DNA from 3 places in the Pantoea sp. B9002 genome. Region 2 is predicted to be linked to each of the others. Evidence: riboswitches for the same ligand, from Rfam matches in the RefSeq annotation. Region 2 holds a riboswitch; each other region holds the start of a gene.

Region 1 (6,748 bases), on a different contig from region 2:
CTTCACCGCGTTATAGCCGCCGTTATTCTCCGCCATCTTCTGCTTCACGATATCCGCACCAATGGTTGCCGCCAGATGGTTGGCCTGGCCGGTTAAATCGGCACTGGCGTGATAATCGACGCCCTCTTTCTTAAACGCATCATTACGCAGATAAGCCCACAGCACCGTCACCATGCCCAGCTCGTGCGCACGCTCAAAGGCCGCGGAGATCTCTTCGATCTGGCGACGTGATTGCTCAGAACCGAAGTAGATGGTGGCGCCAACCGCCACCGCGCCCAGATTGAAAGCCTGTTCCACGCTGGCGTACAGCGTCTGATCGTATTGCGTCGGATAACTCAAGGTTTCGTTGTGATTCAGCTTCACCATAAACGGAATGCGGTGCGCGTAGCGACGTGAAACCGAAGCCAGCACGCCGTAGGTGGAGGCGACGCAGTTACAGCCGGCTTCAATCGCCAGCTCAACGATGTTTTTCGGATCGAAATAAGCCGGATTGGCCGCAAAGGATGCGCCCGCCGAGTGCTCAACGCCCTGATCGACTGGCAAAATCGATAAATAGCCGGTGCCCGCTAAACGTCCGGTGTTGTACAGCGTTTGCATGTTACGCAGTACGGTGGGAGAACGATTGTTGTCGATCATCACGCGATCAACATAATCCGCGCCTGGTAAATAGAGGCTATCCGCTGGAATGGTCATGCAGCGATGTTGAAGAAGGCTGTCCGCCTCTTTGCCCAATAACTGTACGATGTCCGTCATGTTCGCTCCTGATAAATGGCTGGATTGGAACCGGCCGTTGCCGATTCGCCCCCAACAGCCTGGACCGGAATGCGCCAGGCTGGCAAATTGCTGACTCCATTTTTCAGACGGATGCGCAGTGAAAAAGCGGCAATCTGGCGTTACGCCCTACCACCATTGATGGAAATGGTGCACCGGCCCAATGCCTTTACCGACCTCCAGCGAATCGGCGTGCAGCAGCGCCTGTTGCAGCCAGGCTTTGGCTTCAGCCACCGTTGCCGCCCAGTCATCATGACGCGGACGCAACGCCGCCAGCGCCGCAGAAAGCGAGCATCCGGTGCCGTGCGTGTGGCGCGTATTGACGCGTGGCGCGGTAAAGCGCTGACGTCCGTCGCGGGTAATCAGCCAATCCGGGCTTTCAGCATCGCTAAGATGTCCGCCTTTCATCAGCACCGCTTCGCAGCCGAGATCGAGCAGCGCATCGCCCTGCTGCAACATGATTTTCTCATCTTGCGCCATCGCGCGTCCCAGCAGTGCGGCGGCTTCCGGCAGATTTGGCGTGATCAGCGATACCTGCGGCAGCAGCAATTCGCGCACGCTGGCCACCGCATCCGGCGACAGCAGCGCATCGCCGCTTTTGGCAATCATCACCGTATCCAGCACCACAAACGGCAGGCTGGCCCGTTTCAGCCGCTCGGCGACCACTTCGACAATCGCGGTTTCGGACAGCATGCCAATCTTCGCGGCATCGATGCGCACATCATCCAGCACCGAATCGAGCTGTGCGCCAACAAAATCAGGTTCGATGCGATACACCGACTGCACGCCGCAGGTGTTCTGCGCCACCAGCGCGGTGATCACGCTGGTGCCATAAGCGCCCAGCGCGGAGAAAGCTTTGAGGTCGGCCTGAATACCGGCGCCGCCGCTCGGATCGGTGCCGGCAATAGTCAATGCGTTGATGCGTTTCATGCCTCTACCTCCAGCGTCCACAGCGTATCGAGGAAGGCGGCGGCAAAGCTGCCCGGCCCGGCGACCTGGCGAGCTGTCTGCTCACCCGCTAGCGACATCACGCGGCAGGCCGCAGCGACATGCTGCAGGCGATCGCCCGGCAAGCTGGTGCATGCGGCAACCACCGCCGACAGTGCGCAGCCGGTGCCGACCACGCGCGTCATCAGCGGGCTGCCGCCGGGGATGGCGAATGTCTGCGCGCCATCGGTGACGTAATCCACTTCACCGGTCACCGCCACAATGGTTTGGCAATCACGCGCCAGCTGCTGGGCGGCACTCAGCGCGGCATCGGCCTGATGCAGGCTGTCAACACCGCGTCCGCCGGTGGCCTGATGCGCCAGCGCAAGAATTTCTGAGGCGTTACCGCGAATCGCCGCCGGTTGCAGGCTGAGCAACTGTTGGCAGAAGGCGGTGCGCAGGGATAATGCGCCGACCGCCACCGGATCCAGCGTCCACGGCGTGCCTGCGCTTTGCGCCGCCTGCACCGCCGCCAGCATTGCATCACGACGATCGCGCGTTAAGGTGCCAACGTTGATCAACAACGCATCGGCAAAACCGGCGAACTGCGCCGCTTCTTCGGGATCGATTACCATCGCGGGCGAAGCTTGCAGTGCCAGCAGCACGTTGGCGGTAAAGGTTTGCACCACGTCATTGGTCATGCAGTGCACCAGCGGCGCTTGCTGACGCAGCAGTTGCAGAGAGTGCGCGAGTTGCGCGGGGGAAAGAAGGTCAGGCTGTTTCATAAGGCTCCCAACCGGCGATCAAGAAGGCGAATGCGGTCAGGCATCTGACTTCCCTACGCTGGCATTATCCAGATCAGGTCAGCGGGTGTATCTCAGCCCTGTATTAGAGGGGCACCCCGAGTCAAAACTACGTTGGCGAGCATAGGCAACAAGCCAGATGAAAGCAAGCAGTCGCCCCTTTCTCTGGAACCGGATCGCAAAGTTACACATTACAGGCTCCTCTAACTGATTGATTAAATTCCTTAAAAAACCCCTATTTTTGCGTGCCATGTCATACTTTGTAATAAATCCCATTGATAATTCGCGTCGCGAAAAATAGCATCCCCGGCAACTTGTTTCATGACGAAACAATACGGATTTATTAATTGTTTATGGAAGCATCACGGAGGATTTGCTATGCGTCGGATTCCACGCGCGCCGCTCTCTGCGGCAATTATCTCTGCCCTGTTTGCCGGTGCTTTTGTGCCGGTTCCCTCCGCCCACGCCGCGGGTTTTGTCGAAGACTCCACACTCTCTGGCAATCTGTTTTACTGGCAACGCCAGCGCGATCGCAAAGAGATGGATCCGCAAAAAGGCTCGTACGGTCAGTACGATGCCAATCTGCATCACGCCTCTGCTAACGCCAATCTCGACTTCTCATCCGGTTATGCCGGTGATGTGATAGGCCTCGATCTGGCGGCATTTGGCGCGCTGGAGCTAAGCAACGGCGGCCCGGCGGCACCGAATGAAATTGGTTTCAGCAATGCCCGTACGCGCTGGGATGAGGACTGGAGCGGAGATAAGAGCGGCTTAAGTCTTTATAAAGCGGCAATCAAGGCAAAATGGCAGGAAAACTGGCTGCGCGCAGGCTATCTGCAACCCACCGGACAGACGCTGCTGGCACCGCACTGGAGCTTCCTGCCCGGCACCTATCGCGGCGTTGAAGCCGGCACCACCTTTGATTTTAGCGACGCCGGCGCCCTTTCCGTCTCCTGGATGTGGACAGACGAATACAAAGCGCCGTGGTATCGCGACATGTACAACTTCCGCAAAGCCGATGGCGTAACGGAGATTCCGTGGCTGCAATCCTTTGGTGCCAAATATGATTTCAAAAACTCGCTGGTGCTGGAAGGCGCATACGGTCAGGCGGCGAATTACATGGATCAGTATTTTGCCAAAGCCTCTTATCAGCTGCCGCTGGCCGATGCACCGCTGCGCACTAGCTATCAGTTTTACGGCGCGAAGGATCGTGACAACAGCGGCGTTGGCCAGGTCAACGATGTTTACGATGGCCTCGCGTGGCTGCAGGCGCTGACGTTCGGCTACACGCTCGGCGCGTTTGATTTCCGCCTCGAAGGCACATGGGTAAAAGCCGAAGGTAATCAGGGCTTCTTCCTGCAACGTATGACGCCGTCTTACGCCAGCTCGAATGGCCGCATGGATGTGTGGTGGGATTCCCGCTCGGACTGGAACGCCAACGGTGAGAAAGCGCTCTTCGCTGGTGTGATGGTCGATCTGGGACACTGGCAATTACCGGGCTGGCAGGTCGGTACATCATACGCCTACGGTTGGGACGCGAAGCCTTCCACCAATCCCCTCTATGACCAAAACCAGCGCCTGAAAGAGTCCGCGTGGAGCCTCGACATGGTTTACACCATCCAGCAAGGCCGCGCCAAAGACACCCAATTCAAACTGCACTACACCCGCTACGACAATCACAGCGATCTTCCCAGCTATAGCGGTGGTTACGGCAACATCTTCCAGGACGAGAAAGACATCAAATTTATGGTCGTCGCGCCATTCACCCTGTTTTGACCCCGATCTGGCAGGAGCCAGAGACTTACCTCCGTGGAGAAGGATAACAGCATGAAAAAGTTAAAAATCAGTTTACTGGCGCTGAGCGTGATGGGCCTTGCCGCCTGCAGTTCATCCCCGCGCAGTAATCAGCAGGTTGTCGACCAAATCAGCCAGTTCGGCGTGCAGTATCAGGTCACTGACAACCAGGCGGCGGATCACGGCGTGAACTGCGCGAAACTCGGTGCCGATTGGGCATCCTGCAATACCGCCACCATCACGCTGACCAACAACGGCCCGGCGCTCACTAGTAAAAACTGGGCGATCTACATGAGCAACGTGCACGAAACGCTGCGGGTGGATAACGATCAGTTCAAAATGACCCATATCGTCGGCGATTTAACCCGTCTTGAACCGACGGAAAAATTCAAAGGTATCGCGGCTGGCGAGTCGATTGAGATCCCTATCGTCAACGAATACTGGCAGCTGTTTATCACCGACGTGATGCCACGCTGGTATGTCACCGCCGCCAATGCCACACCAAAAATTATCACCAGCACCGATACCGAAAACCTCAGCGACTTTGTTAAGCCTTTTGGTGACCAATGGAAGCGCATCGCCGACGATAAAAACGTGCTGATGCTGCCGCAAAGTCGCTTCACCAAGAATGCCGATGTGGCGCAACTGCCTGCCAGCGCGCTGCGCGGACAAATCACCCCAACGCCACGTTCGGTGAAAGTTCATGCGGCGGATGTCGATCTGAGCCGTGGCGTTGCCTTGCATCTTGAGGTATTGGCGAACAATCAAGCCGATGCGGTTAAACAGCGTTTCGATTTGATGGGGCTCAAACTGCAGTCAGCGGGTTATGCGGTTCATACCCGTATCGCCGTCAATCATTTCCAGGGTGCAGATGCGGTTTCCGGTGCTTATGAACTGCGTATTACGCCGCGCGGCACCGATATCATTGGTTACGACCAGGCTGGCGTCTATTACGGCTTGATGTCGCTACTGTCGCTGGTGCCGGCTGAAGGTAAACCGATTATCGCCACGCTTGAAGCGAAAGATGCACCTCGCTTTGCCTATCGCGGTGCCTTCCTCGATGTGGCGCGTAACTTCCACAGCAAGCAAGCGGTGCTGCGCATGCTCGATCAGATGGCGGCGTGGAAGATGAATAAATTCCACTTCCACCTGACCGATGACGAAGCCTGGCGTATCGAAATCCCCGGCCTGCCAGAGTTGACCGACGTGGGCAGTAAGCGTTGTCACGATCTGACAGAGCAGCAATGTTTGCTGCCGCAATTGGGCTCAGGCCCGTTCACGGATAACAACGGAACCGGACATTTCAGCCGCGCCGATTATATCGAGATCGTCAAATACGCCCAGGCGCGCAACATCGAAGTGATTCCGGAAATCGATATGCCCGCCCATGCACGCGCGGCGGTGATCTCAATGGAAGCGCGTTATCAGCAACTCATGAAAGCGGGTAAACCGCAGCAGGCCAGTGAATATCGACTGGTGGATCCAACGGATACCTCGAATACCCGTTCCGTGCAGCTGTACGACCGCACCAGCTACCTAAACCCTTGCCTCGATTCCTCAAAGCGCTTTGTCGATAAAGTGATTGGTGAAGTGCAGGCGATGCACCGCGAAGCCGGCCAACCGTTGACCACCTGGCACTTTGGCGGTGATGAAGCGAAAAACATCCGCCTCGGTACCGGCTACAGCGATGTTAAGAACCCGAAAGCGGGAACGGGCATTTTAGACCAAAGCAAAGAGGACAAACCCTGGGCAAAATCTCAGGTCTGCCAGGCGGTGGTGAAATCCGGCAAGGTTGAAGATCTGGAGCACTTGCCAAGTCACTTCGCGCTGGAAGTGAGCAAGATGGTGAAAGCGCACGGCATTCCGGTGATGCAGGCCTGGCAGGATGGATTGAAAGATGCCACTGACGCGCACGCCTTCGCCACGTCGCGCGTACGCGTTAACTTCTGGGACACGCTCTACTGGGGCGGCTTTGACACCGCCAACGACTGGACGCTGAAAGATTATGAAGTGGTGATCTCTAATCCGGATTACGTCTACATGGACTTCCCGTATGAGGTGAATCCTAACGAGCGCGGCTATTACTGGGGCACACGCTTCAGCGATGAGCGCAAGATGTTTGGCTTCGCGCCGGACAACCTGCCGCAGAACGCTGAAACCTCGGTGGATCGCGACGGGAAAACCTTTGATGCCACCTCGAATAAGCCGTGGTCAGGCGCATACGGCATTTCAGTGCATCTGTGGAGTGAAACCACGCGTACCGATCAGCAGATGGATTACATGGTATTCCCTCGCCTGCTGTCGGTGGCCGAACGCGGCTGGCATCGCGCGGAGTGGGAGCTGGATTATCAGCAAGGCCGCACCTTTAAAGGTGGCGAAACCCACTTCGTAAACCAGCAGCAGCGCAATCAGGACTGGCAGCGTTTCGCCAACCTGTTAGGCCAGCGTGAGCT
Region 2 (6,748 bases):
GCACGCGTGATCTCGCCACCCTGTTCAAATCCCACGTCGGCACCACCAATAAAGCGCGGCGGCAGCACGTCGAAATCATCCTGCCGCACCACATCAGCAGCGCGCTGTAACTGTTCCTGACGAAGTGCGGCTAAATCCACTATCAGCCCTGATGATACGGACGTGACAGACGATGCACCGCTTCAACAAACGCGCCGGCATGCTCAGGTGGCACATCTGGATGGATGCCGTGGCCCAGGTTAAACACGTGGCCTTCGCCCGCGCCAAAACCTTCGAGAATCCCGGCCACTTCCTGCTCGATGCGCGCAGGCGGTGCATACAGCATGGAAGGATCCATGTTGCCCTGCAGCGCCACTTTGTCACCCACGCGACGACGCGCATCGGCGATATCGGTGGTCCAGTCGAGTCCCAGCGCATCACAGCCGGTCGCGGCTATCGCTTCCAGCCATTGGCCGCCGCCTTTGGTGAACAGCGTAATAGGAACGCGGCGACCTTCGTTCTCGTGCAGCACGCTATCGACGATTTTGTGCATGTAATAGAGCGAGAACTCGCGATAGTCGCGGCCAGTCAGCACGCCGCCCCATGTGTCGAACACCATGATCGACTGCGCGCCAGCTTTGATCTGCGCATTCAGGTAAAGAATCACGCTGTCGGCCAGCTTATCCAGCAGCTTGTGCAGGGTTTGCGGCTCGGCGTACATCATCTTCTTAATTTTGGTGAACGCTTTGCTGCTGCCGCCTTCAACCATGTAGGTTGCCAGCGTCCACGGGCTGCCAGAGAAACCGATCAGCGGCACTTCGCCTTTCAGGTTGTGACGAATGGTACGCACCGCGTTCATCACATAACCGAGTTCTTGCTCTGGATCCGGCACCGGCAGCTTGTCGACATCCGCACGGCAGGTGATTGGATTGGAGAAGCGCGGGCCTTCGCCGGTCTCAAAGTAGAGCCCAAGTCCCATCGCATCTGGAATGGTGAGGATATCGCTGAAGAGGATTGCCGCATCCAGCGCATAGCGACGCAGCGGTTGCAGCGTGACTTCACACGCCAGCTCAGCATTCTTACACAGCGACATAAAATCACCGGCTTCAGCGCGCGTGGCTTTGTACTCCGGCAAATAGCGCCCGGCTTGTCGCATCATCCATACCGGCGTGACATCTACCGGCTGACGTAACAGGGCGCGCAGATAACGATCGTTCTTCAGTTCACTCATAATGGGCTCTCTCATGCTAAGGCCGGCAGTGTAGCATTTTCACGCCGCGCTGGCGCGACACAGGGCAACGGTATCTTCAATCAGGCGACGCGCCACCGTACCAGGCGGCGGCAACAGCGGCAGATCGTCATAGCGATACCAACCGGCATCCAGCAGCTCTTTGCCGTCGTGTTGCAGATCGCCGCCGTCATATTCCGCCATATACGCCATCATCAGAGAGTGCGGGAACGGCCACGGCTGCGAGGTAACGTAACGCACGTTTTTTACCCGCACATTGCTCTCCTCCATTACTTCCCGCGCAACCGCTTGTTCTAAGGTTTCGCCCACTTCGACGAAGCCCGCCAGCACGGTGTAGATGTTGTTACGGTGGCGCGCATGATTGGCGAGCAGGATCTCATCGCCACGGCGGATAGCCACGATGATGCACGGCGCAATTTGCGGGTAATAGCGCTCGCGGCAGTGATTGCACAAACAAGCGAACTCGCGTTTGCTGATGTGCATCTCATGGCCGCAATAGCCGCACCAGCGATGCGAGCGGTAAAACTCCGCCAGCTGCACGCCACGTCCGGCGATTTGGAACAGGCCGACATCCTCATCAATCAGTTGGCGCACGGAGCCCATGCTATCCGGACGCGATTCGCGTACCAGCCAGACATTCTCGCCCTGCCACTCGCCGATCAAAATCGCGTTGCTGCCGTTGAGGCCAAAATCGGTGGCTAAGCCATGCGGCAATTCGCCCTGCGGCAACCAAAGTTTTTGCTCATGGCTGACAACCCACCATCCAGCGTCTAAGCTTGAGATCTCACGTTGCATCTTAATCGTTGTCCTTAGCGTCAAATCGCACGCTGAAATCCTAATATTAAGTTTGTAATAAACAACTATAACCTACCTGGAGCCCCATATGCTTAACCAGTTAGAGAACCTGACAGAGCGTGTTGGCGGCGGAAATGAATTGGTTGATTCATGGCTGCGCGCCCGTCGACAGCTGCTCGTCACTTACTACGAGCTTATTGGCATGAAGCCACAAAAAGATGCGTTATCCACGCTGGATGAACAGGCGCTGGATGCATTTTGTCACAACCTGGTGGATTACCTGTCTACTGGCCATTTCAGCGTGTATGAACACATCATTAGTGAGATGCAGGGTGATAGCCCATTAATCGTGGCCGCGCAGATTTATCCGGCACTTGAGGCGAATACCGACCGCATCATGCAGCTCTACGACAGCCATCTGCAGCAAGCGATTAACGATGATAATTGCGTGGATTTTCAAACCGCACTCTCCGAAGTCGGCGAAGTGCTGGAATCGCGCTTTACGCTGGAAGATAAGCTGGTGCAGCTCGCCTGGGACAACCAGCTGGCGCGTCCGCCGGTTGCCAACGACAGTATCATCGCCCGCCCGGCTTAACATCCCGAAGATGTAAAAAACTTGTTATTCAAGAAAAGCCCTCTTATGCTGAACGGGCTTTTTTTAATGCCTCTTCCTGAACCTGAAGAGTCAAATTTTGCGATATAAGCGTAGCGTGCGCAGCGAGTTCACGCTCGGACAGCGCGCAGGGACCGGAGCGTACACGTAGTACGTGACGGTCACGAGCACTGCCCGGGCGTGACATAGCAAGCAAAGTAGCTTATATCGTAAAACACCAACTTGTCGGAGTGCCCTTCGGGGCTGAGACCGTTAATTCGGGATCCGCGGAACCTGATCAGGTTAGTACCTGCGAAGGGAACAAGAGTAGACATTATCAGCACGGTGCATGTTGGCGCCCGGCACCGTACCTGTTACTCCTTCCGAACTCTGGACAAGCAACTTCCAACCTTTACCGGAAACTTGCTATGTCTGCTAAAACTTCTCGTCGTGAACAACGCGCTCAGGCGCAAGAATTTATCGATTCCCTGCAGGGAACCGCTTTCCCCAACTCCAAACGTATCTGGATCACCGGCAGCCGCGCGGATATTCGCGTGCCGATGCGTGAGATACAGCTCAGTCCGACACACATTGGCGGCAGCAAAGAGAATCCGCGCTATGAGCCGAATGAAGCGGTGCCGGTTTACGACACCGCCGGTGCTTATGGCGATCCTCAAGCCACTATTGATGTGCATCAGGGGCTCGCAAGACTGCGCGCCAACTGGATCGAAGAACGCGGTGACAGCGAAACCATCCACCAGCTGAGTTCCAGTTACACTCAGCAGCGTCTGGCGGATGAAGGCCTCGACCATCTGCGTTTTGAGCATCTGCCGCAACCGCGCCGTGCCAAAGCGGGTCACCGGGTTACTCAACTGCACTATGCGCGGCAGGGCATCATCACGCCGGAGATGGAGTTTATTGCGCTGCGTGAAAACATGGGCCGCGAGCGTATTCGCGGTGAAGTGCTGCTACAGCAGCATCCGGGCCACAGTTTTGGCGCTAACTTGCCGGAAAATATCACCGCGGAATTTGTCCGTCAGGAAGTCGCCAGCGGCCGCGCCATCATCCCCTCTAACATCAACCATCCCGAATCCGAACCGATGATTATCGGCCGCAACTTCCTGGTGAAGGTGAATGCCAACATTGGCAACTCTGCGGTGAGCTCATCAATTGAAGAGGAAGTGGAGAAGCTGGTGTGGTCAACGCGCTGGGGCGCAGACACCGTGATGGATCTCTCTACTGGCCGCTACATCCATGAAACGCGTGAGTGGATTTTGCGTAACAGCCCGGTGCCGATTGGTACGGTGCCGATTTATCAGGCGTTGGAGAAAGTGAACGGCATTGCAGAAGATCTCAACTGGGAGATTTTCCGCGACACGCTTCTGGAGCAGGCGGAACAAGGCGTTGACTACTTCACCATTCACGCCGGCGTGCTGCTGCGCTATGTGCCGATGACGGCCAAACGCCTGACCGGCATTGTGTCGCGCGGCGGCTCGATTATGGCGAAATGGTGCCTGTCCCATCACACCGAAAGCTTCCTCTATCTGCACTTCCGCGAGATTTGTGAAATTTGTGCCGCCTACGATGTGGCGCTGTCGCTCGGCGACGGCCTGCGTCCCGGTTCGATTCAGGATGCCAACGATGAGGCGCAATTTGCTGAACTGCATACGCTGGGCGAACTGACCAAAATCGCCTGGGAATACGATGTGCAGGTGATGATTGAAGGTCCGGGCCATGTGCCGATGCAGATGATTCGTCGCAATATGACCGAACAGCTTGAGCACTGTCACGAAGCCCCGTTTTACACGCTTGGCCCGCTCACCACCGATATCGCGCCCGGCTATGACCATTTCACTTCCGGCATCGGCGCGGCCATGATTGGCTGGTTCGGCTGCGCCATGCTGTGTTACGTGACGCCGAAAGAGCACCTCGGTTTGCCGAATAAAGAGGATGTGAAGCAAGGGCTGATCACTTACAAGATCGCCGCACACGCAGCGGATCTGGCGAAAGGTCATCCCGGCGCACAGATCCGCGACAATGCGATGTCGAAAGCGCGTTTTGAATTCCGCTGGGAAGATCAGTTCAATCTGGCGCTCGATCCACACACCGCACGCGCCTATCACGATGAAACCCTGCCGCAGGAATCGGGAAAAGTGGCGCACTTCTGCTCGATGTGCGGCCCGAAATTCTGCTCGATGAAAATTACGCAGGAAGTGCGTGAGTTTGCCGCCCGCCAACAGGCTGAAGCTCAGCCGATTGAGATGGGTATGGCGCAAATGTCGGACGCCTTTCGCAATCGTGGCGGCGAGATCTATCACGCTGCCGATACCCTTAAAGAGGAAAATGTATGACCAACGCCTTTCCTGCCACGGCCCCAAAACTGGGGCTGTATCCGGTTGTTGATAGCGTGGAATGGATCGCGCGCTTGCTGGAAGCCGGTGTGCGCACCATACAGCTGCGCATCAAAGATTGTGAAGATCATGAGGTGGAAGATGCGGTGCGCGAGGCAATTGCACTCGGCAAACAGTATCGCGCTCGCCTGTTTATCAATGATTACTGGCGCTTAGCCATTAAATATCACGCTTATGGCGTGCACCTCGGCCAGGAAGATCTCGATGTGGCCGATCTGGCGGCCATTCGTGAGGCAGGATTGCGTCTGGGTTTATCGACGCATGACGATGCCGAGCTGGATCGGGCTTTGGCACTGCGCCCTTCTTACATTGCGCTTGGCCACATCTATCCTACGCAAACCAAAGACATGCCTTCTGCGCCGCAGGGCGTGGTGGAGTTGAAACGCCACCTGACGCGTTTGCAGGATGTGCCAACCGTGGCGATTGGCGGTATTTCACTGGCGCGCGTGCCGGAAGTGCTGGCTACCGGCGTGGGCAGCATTGCAGTGGTGAGCGCGATAACTCAAGCCGCCGACTGGCGCGCAGCCACGCAGCAGTTGCTGTCACTGGTGGAAAATGGAATCGAACCTGCAGAAGCAATGTAATGCGTGGTAAGTGAGGATGAAACGCTGGAATCTGCCGCGCAGCAGCGTGATGTAGGGGCTGGCGTCATTTCCTGACAAGTCTAAAGTGTGCCTGCCCGCTGTCGCTTGCAGCGGGCCAGGGCTGGTCTTAACCTCTCCCAGCCCTGCCTTTCTTCACATAGTCAGGGAGGAGGTATGCACGGTTTCTATATTGCAAGCCAGCATGGCACGTTCTACCGCTGCACCGAGTTGGGCTATCGCCTGCTCTGTATGCTCATTCATTGGCAAACCGTAATTCAGGCGCAAGCAGTTGCGATACTTACCCGAGGCCGAAAACAGCGAGCCCACTGCAACCTGCATGTTCAGCTCACGCAATTCGGTATTGAGCCTGACTGCATCAAACGCCTCTGGCAATTCAATCCACATCAGGAAACTGCCCTGCGGACGCGACACACAAATTCCGCACGGGAAGTAGTGACGTACCCAGCAACTAAAGGTTTCGTAGTTGCGTTGATACACCTGACGCATGCGGCGCAAATGCGGCAGATAATGACCAAGGCGAATAAACTCGGCTACCGCATGCTGCGGCTGTGTGGCCGTCGAGCCGGTGCTGATGTATTTCATGTGCAGCACGCGATCGCGATAGCGTCCCGGCGCCACCCAACCAACACGCAGCCCCGGTGCCAGCGTCTTGGAGAACGAACTGCACAGCAATACGCGGCCATCGTGATCCAGCGACTTGATAGTAACTGGACGCGGATACTCCCACGCCAGCTCACCGTACACATCGTCCTCAATAATCGCGGCATCGAAACGCTGCGCCAGCGTCACCAGCGCACGTTTGCGAGATTCCGGCATGATAAAGCCCAGCGGATTATTGCAGTTTGGCACCACCACCACCGCTTTGATCGGCCACTGTTCGAACGCAAGTTCCAGCGCTTCCAGGCTGATGCCGGTGACCGAATCGGTGGGAATCTCAATGGCGCGAATGCCGAAGCCACGCAGAGTTTGCATGGTGCCGTGGAAAGTCGGCGACTCCACCGCAATGATGTCACCGGCCTGACATATCGCACGAATCGAAATCGACAACGCTTCATGGCAGCCGGTGGTGATCACGATATCGTCTGCCGTGAGCTGACAACCGCTGTCGATCGTCAGG
Region 3 (6,748 bases), on a different contig from region 2:
TGCCAGAGGATTTTCTTGCGCATCAGCGCCACGCTGCCCGAAAGCAGCAGCGCCAGAATCAGTAACAGCAGCAGCGCCGCGAAGCTGGTGGCGGTTTCCAGTCGCGCGTTGGATTGCATCATCAGATAGCCGAGCCCTTCGCTGGCACCGACCCATTCACCAATCACCACGCCAATCGGGGCCAACACCACCGCCATCTGCAGGCCGGAGAAAAATTGCGGTAACGCGGCGGGCCAGCGCACGCACCAGAAGATGCGAAAGCGCGATGGCGTGGAGGTTTGCGCCAGTTCCAGCCAGCCGCTGGGCGTGCGACACAGCCCATCAAACAGCGATAAGCACAGCGGGAAGAAGAGGATCAAAGCCGCCACCACCACTTTCGAGGCGATGCCAAAACCGAGCCACAGCACCAGCAGCGGCGCGAGAGCAAACACCGGAATCGCCTGGCTGGCGGTGACCAGCGGAAACAGCACGCGACGCAGCAGCGGACTGGCCGCCATCAGCACCGCCAGCGTCACGCCCGCGCCGACGCCCAGCAGCAGCGCCAGCACAATTTCCGCCAGCGTATAGAGCGCGTGATGCCACAGCAGTTGACGATGCAGCCACAGCGCTTCAAGCACCGCCTGCGGCGCGGGCAGCAGGAAAGTCGGTATGCCGCTGTGACGTGCCAATAACCAGCCGCACAGCAGAACCGCGATCAGGTAGATCGCGCTAAACAATGTTTTCATGCGTATTCAGTCGGGAGAAGAGTTGCGCCTGCGCCTGCAGGACGTCGGGATGATCAAACGCACGCGGCGCGTCACCGCCGGGAACCGGCCAACTTTCGATCGCCAGCGGCTGGCCTTGCAACAGCAGAATGTCATCGGCCATGCGGCACGCTTCCAGCGGATCGTGCGTCACCAGCAGCACGGTTTTGCCCCGTAGTAATCCGGCGGTCAGCGTTTGCAGGTTGAGTTTGGTCATCACATCCAGCGTGGCGAAGGGTTCATCCATCAGCACCACGTCGCGCTGCGCATAGAGCGTACGTGCCAGCGCCACGCGTTGTCGCATGCCGCCGGAGAGTTGATGCGGCGGCGCATGCGCCACGTCGCTGAGTTTTACCTGCTCGAGCAGCGCCAGCGCGCGCAGGCGATCGGGTTTTTCGCCGCTGAGCCGCGCCGACAGCATCACGTTGTCGAGCACCGTCAGCCACGGATACAGCAGATCCTGCTGGCCCATCCACGCCACATTGCCGCTCAAGCCCTGCACCGCGCCCTGCTGCGGCTGGAGTAAACTGGCCACCAGCCGCAGCAGCGTACTTTTGCCGATACCGCTGCGTCCCAGCATTACCGTGGTTTTGCCGCCGCGCAGTTGCAGGTTCAGCCGCTGACACAGCGGTTTATCGCCCCAGCTAAAACTCACATCGTTAAAGAGAATGTCCTGATTCATGGGCGATTGGCCGCCAGAATCGCCAGCTGGTGAAATCCGCGCTGCGCCAGCGCGTTAGCGGCCTGCGCGGCACGGATGCCGCTGGCGCACACCAGCACGATGCGCTGCTGGGCGGGCGGCTGCCACGCCGCAATCTCCTGCGGCAAGATGCGCTCAACGCCATCCGCCACGCTAACCGGCGCTTCTTCACAGCTGCGCAGTTCGACAATGCAGTCATCGGCGGCCAGCTGTTGCGGGTCGATAAACGGCACCGCATGTTCCGGCTCTTCAGCATCATCAAAGCGGAACTGGCGGAAATGCCAGTTCACGAAGTCGCAATTCACCAGACAACCGAGCGGCGATGGCGACAACTGCAGCAGCACGCTGAGCGCCATCTGCGCCTGCATCGCGCCGAGCGTTGCCACCGCCGGGCCCATTACGCCTGCGGTGTTGCAGTTCGCTGCCGAGGAAGGCAAGCGCGGGAACAGCGCGCGATAGCTCGGCGCGCCGCCACAGAATCCGCCGACGTAACCTTGCCGGCCCAGCACTGAGGCGCTGATCAGCGGAATGCCCGCCTTCATGCAAGCATCGGAAAGTTGGTAGGTGACGGCAAAGTTATCGGCGGCGTCGATCACCAGATCGCATCCCGCGATCGCCTGCTGCAGATTGCTGGCGCTCAGCGACTGCTGCAGCGCCTCAATGTGCACCTGCGGATTGCGCTGCTGCAACACGTGTTGCGCGCGCAGCACTTTGGGCTGGTCGATATCCTGCTGCGTAAACAGCGTTTGCCGATGCAGGTTATGCAGCGCCACCACATCGTCGTCATACAGCCGAATATGGCCGACGCCTGCGCCCACCAGCTGCGGCAGGAGCGTGGCGCCAAGTCCGCCCGCGCCCGCCACCAGCACGCGCGCGTTAAGCAGTTTCTGCTGCCCTGCTTCACCGATTTCCGCCAGCATCATCTGGCGTTGATAACGTTGCATATTTGCCGTCCTCAACTCAGATTTGCCAGGCCGAAGATCGGCGTGGACGCGGCGGCCATATCGCGCTTCTCCATCAGTCCGGCAGCGCGCGCGGCCTGTCCGGCTTCAATCGCCAGCCGGAAAGCGTTGGCCATGCCGATCGGATCGCCGGCTTTGGCGACGGCGGTGTTAAGCAGAATGCCATCGAAGCCCATCTCCATCGCCTGAGCCGCCTGCGACGGCGCGCCAATGCCAGCATCAATGATCAGTGGAATATCGCTGAACCACGCACGCATGGCGCGCAGGCCGTCGATGTTGCGCAAACCCTGGCCAGAACCAATCGGCGCGCCCCACGGCATCAACAGTTCGCAACCCGCCGCCAGCAGCTTTTCGCCGACGATCAGATCTTCGGTGGTGTACGGAAACACCTGAAAACCCTCTGCGCTGAGGATGCGCGCGGCTTCCACCAGCGCGAAAGGATCCGGTTGCAGCGTGTCGGCGTGACCAATCACTTCCAGCTTGATCCACGCGGTGTTGAACAGTTCGCGCGCCATGTGCGCGGTAGTGACGGCTTCCTTCACCGTGTGACAACCGGCGGTATTCGGTAACACACGGATGTTAAGTCCGGTCAGCAGTTCGCGGAAAGCCGCGCCCGCCGCGCCTTCGCGCCGTAAACTAACGGTGATGATGTCGGTACCGGAGGCGGCAATCGCCTGCTGCAAAATGGCAGGCGACGGATAGCCGGCGGTGCCGAGCAGAAAGCGTGATTGCGGTTTAAAATCGTAAAACATCGCTTAACCTCCCTGCATCGGTGACAGCACTTCGAGCTGGCAACCTTCATCCAGCCGCTGCGTGTCGTACTGACTTTTTGGCACAAACGCACCGTTGTAGGCGGTGGCGACGCAGGCCACATCAATTTGCTGCTCGATCAGCAATTCGCTCAGGCTCGTTGCCTGGGTGCTGATGGCGCGGCCGTTAAGCTGAATATTCATTGTTGAGTTCCCCAGAAATGCGCTGCATCAGCTGCTCTGCCAACATGGGTGCCAGCAGAAAACCGTGGCGATACATGCCGTTGAGATAAAAGGTGTGATTGTGATAGTGGATTTCCGGCAGATTTGCCGGATAAGCCGGACGCAACCCGCTGCCGCTCTCAATCACGCGTGCTTCGGCTAAGGCGGGATGAATGGCGTAGGCGGCGCTGAGCAGCTCCATCATGGCGCGCGCGCTGATGGCGCTGGCATCGTCGCTCTCAATCATGGTGGCGCCGAGCATAAAGTGGCCGCCGCGACGCGGCACCAGATAGCAGGGAAAACGCGGATGCAGCAGACGAATCGGGCGGGAAAACTGCACTTCATCGCTGTGCAGAATCAGCATCTCGCCGCGTACCGCACGCAGGCGCGGCAGTTGCGGCGCAGCGTGGATGCCGCGACAATCGATAATCTGGCCGCCTTGTGCGTGGTTGCTGAATGACACGCCGCGCGCGATCAGCGCGTCACGCATCTCCTGCAACGCCAGACGCGGATCGAGATGCGCCTCACCGGCGAAAAAAAGACCGCGCGCAAAGCGCCCTTCCAGCGCCGGTTCGATGTCGGCGGGTTCGACCCATTGATGCTGCTCAGTCATGCGGGCGAAACGGTTGAGTTCCTGGCTATCGCGCGGCGGTGCAACCACTAACGTGCCCTGATGCTCGACGCTGCTGACGCGCTGTTGCCACCATGCGGCAGCATGTTGCCCAAGAGTGATGACGTCACGCGGTGCACTTTCGGCTTCACACCAGGGCGCGAGCATGCCGCCAGCAAACCACGATGCCGGGCGGCGCGCGTCATCGCCAATCACCTCGACGTCTTCGCCGCGTTCCGCCAGCAAAGTGGCTACACACAAACCCGCCACGCCGCAGCCGAGTACGCTCCAGCGGCTCACAGCGCCGGTTCCAGGATGTTCAAACAGGGGGAATTCACATCGGCCTCTCAGTGTTAGCTGAGACCCGCAGATACAGGAGAAGGGAAATGGCGCATCCATCGAGCTTGCCTGAGCGCCAGACAGCCCAATGAAAAAGACTGTCAGTCTTCCTACGCCAGTATCAACTGGGTCAGGTTCAAAGGGTCGCTAAGCCGCGCAGTGCGCTATTAGCCTCTCAGTCTCTTTGGCGAGACTCCCCCGACGCGTCTATTTGTATTGCAGGCGCTGGTCGCCGTCAAGCGCGGAATAACCTGACGGTTTACAGGGAAATAAGCAGCAAGGCATTTATCGCTACCTGGGCTTTGTGGATCACAAACGTAACATATGGTATACAAACACATTATTGCTGAGAGTGGATTTCTCTCTAATTTTATAAACAGGTGATGTCGGAATAACCATGAACAATATTAAAATTGCATTTATTAAAGCCGGCTGGCACAAAGAAATTGTCCATAATGCCTTGGTGGGTTTTGAAAAAGAATTAGCCGATCAATCCGTTGAAGCGGAATTAAAAGTGCTGGAAGTGCCTGGTGCATTTGAAATGCCGCTGCTGGCAAAGCGTCTGGCCGAAACCGGCAAGTACGATGCGATTGTCTGCGCCGCGCTGGTGGTTGACGGCGGTATCTATCGCCATGATTTCGTTGCCGCTGCGGTAGTTGATGGCCTGATGAATGTGCAGCTGACCACCAACGTACCGGTGTTCTCCGTTTCATTAACCCCACATAATTTCCAGCCGGTTGATGTTATCGAAAACTTCTATACCGAGCATTTCATTAAGAAAGGCAAAGAAGCGGCGCGCGCGGTGCTGGCTATTCACAATCTTTCAATTGATTGATGCATTAAAAAGGGAGCACCTCAGCAGGCGCTCCCTTTTTATTAATTATGCCTTTCAACAGTTAATATTCAGAATAGTGCCAGCCTCGCTTGATTCAATGTTTCACACTCATCAAATGATTACTCTTCATATCTCGGCGCGTTTCAGACGGATTGATATCGCACTCCTTAGGCAGCATTAGCGTAAAGATTCCGGCAATCACCAGCGAACCCGCCAGCCAGCAGATCGCCACGTTTTGGCTATACAGCAGCGTCATGATCCCGACTAAGTACGGTCCGCAGAATCCGCCCAGATTACCCAAGCCATTGATCACGCCGCGCGCGCTGCCCGCCACTTCCGGCGCAGCGATACGTCCGGGAATCGACCAGAACGGGCTGGTTGCCGCTTTAAGGAAGAAGCCGCACACCACCAGCGCGATATAAGCCGCCACCACGTTGTCATGCAAGACCACCGACGCCAGCAACGCGGCGGCAAAGCAGAACAGCGACACCATCACCCACAAACGGCGCTTGCCGGTGCGATCGCTTAACCATGAAATGGCGTAGATGCCGAGCACCGTCGCGACAAAAGGAATCGCCGCCAGCAGGCCAACGCCCGCCATATTGGTGCCGGTGAGATTTTTCAGGATACTCGGCAGCCACAGCGTGTAACCGTAATCACCGGTTTGATAGAAGAAATTGAGCGCCACTAATTTCATCAAACCCGAGTTGCGAAACACCGCTTTCAACGGCGCTTTGCTGACCGGTGCCTTTTGCAGATGCTGGGCCTTTTCGCGCGCCAGTTCGCGCAGCAGATACTCCTTTTCACGCGCCGGTAACCAGCGCGCGTCCTCTGGACGATCGGCGATCACCAGCCACCACACCAGCAGCACCACCGCAGAAAGCAGGCCTTCGATAATGAACAGCCAGCGCCAGTCCAGCACATTAATGATGTAACCCGATATCGGCGCGGTAAACATGCCGCCTAACGGCGCAAACATCATGACAAAGGCATTGGCGCGACCCAGCTCTTTTTCCGGGAACCAGTTGCTGACCATGGTTAACACCACCGGCAGCATGCCACCTTCGGAAATCCCCAGCACGAAACGCAGCGCCAACAGCTGATAGTGATTGGTGACAAAACCGGTGGCGATGGAGACTACCATCCACGCGGCCAGCGACCAGGCAATAAAGCGTTTGCCGCTGCCATTCACCGCAATACGTCCACCCGGCACCTGTAAAAACAGATAGCCGATAAAGAAGATGCCGCTGACCACGCCGGCCATTTGGCTGGTGATCGCCAAATCCTGGTCCATGCCGCCAGGCAGCGCAAAGCTGATATTGACGCGATCCATGAATGAGACAATGCAGGTGATAAGAATTGGGGCGATGACGCGATACCAGCGCGTTCCGGGGATTTTTTCTTGCATGCTGCCCTCTCCATGTTAAGCCGTGATGCTTAGGTTCATTGGCTAACTATTAAAGAGAGTAAGGAAATAATTATTGCGATCTTAATCACTGCAATTAATGTTAAGAAAAAGTGTTACATACGCTGTGATCGCGCATAAAAAAAAGCAGCACGATGGCTCGCACTGCTCTTTGACCGCTTT

What was found. A riboswitch is a leader RNA that binds a small molecule or an ion and turns the genes downstream of it on or off. The one in region 2 is predicted to bind thiamine pyrophosphate.
Region 1: linked by a shared signal. The riboswitch ahead of thiM (hydroxyethylthiazole kinase) and the one ahead of thiC (phosphomethylpyrimidine synthase ThiC) in region 2 are both predicted to bind thiamine pyrophosphate.
Region 3: linked by a shared signal. The riboswitch ahead of HX773_RS22875 (FAD-dependent oxidoreductase) and the one ahead of thiC (phosphomethylpyrimidine synthase ThiC) in region 2 are both predicted to bind thiamine pyrophosphate.

What each region holds. Positions count from the first base shown of each region.
Region 1 is NZ_JACAPA010000033.1:100,243-106,990, reverse strand. It holds gene fbaB (class I fructose-bisphosphate aldolase) at 1-753, opposite strand, end outside; gene thiD (bifunctional hydroxymethylpyrimidine kinase/phosphomethylpyrimidine kinase) at 901-1,701, opposite strand; gene thiM (hydroxyethylthiazole kinase) at 1,698-2,483, opposite strand; TPP riboswitch at 2,517-2,612, opposite strand; gene HX773_RS16335 (OprD family outer membrane porin) at 2,880-4,277, shown strand; gene HX773_RS16330 (beta-N-acetylhexosaminidase) at 4,329-6,748, shown strand, end outside.
Region 2 is NZ_JACAPA010000040.1:13,599-20,346, reverse strand. It holds gene nfi (deoxyribonuclease V) at 1-140, opposite strand, end outside; gene hemE (uroporphyrinogen decarboxylase) at 143-1,210, opposite strand; gene nudC (NAD(+) diphosphatase) at 1,250-2,023, opposite strand; gene rsd (sigma D regulator) at 2,112-2,618, shown strand; TPP riboswitch at 2,853-2,953, shown strand; gene thiC (phosphomethylpyrimidine synthase ThiC) at 3,044-4,966, shown strand; gene thiE (thiamine phosphate synthase) at 4,963-5,610, shown strand; gene HX773_RS19410 (PLP-dependent aminotransferase family protein) at 5,764-6,748, opposite strand, start outside.
Region 3 is NZ_JACAPA010000054.1:48,449-55,196, forward strand. It holds gene HX773_RS22850 (ABC transporter permease) at 1-725, opposite strand, end outside; gene HX773_RS22855 (ABC transporter ATP-binding protein) at 709-1,425, opposite strand; gene HX773_RS22860 (HesA/MoeB/ThiF family protein) at 1,422-2,387, opposite strand; gene HX773_RS22865 (thiazole synthase) at 2,399-3,157, opposite strand; gene thiS (sulfur carrier protein ThiS) at 3,161-3,358, opposite strand; gene HX773_RS22875 (FAD-dependent oxidoreductase) at 3,342-4,286, opposite strand; TPP riboswitch at 4,416-4,535, opposite strand; gene HX773_RS22880 (6,7-dimethyl-8-ribityllumazine synthase) at 4,723-5,160, shown strand; gene HX773_RS22885 (MFS transporter) at 5,255-6,568, opposite strand.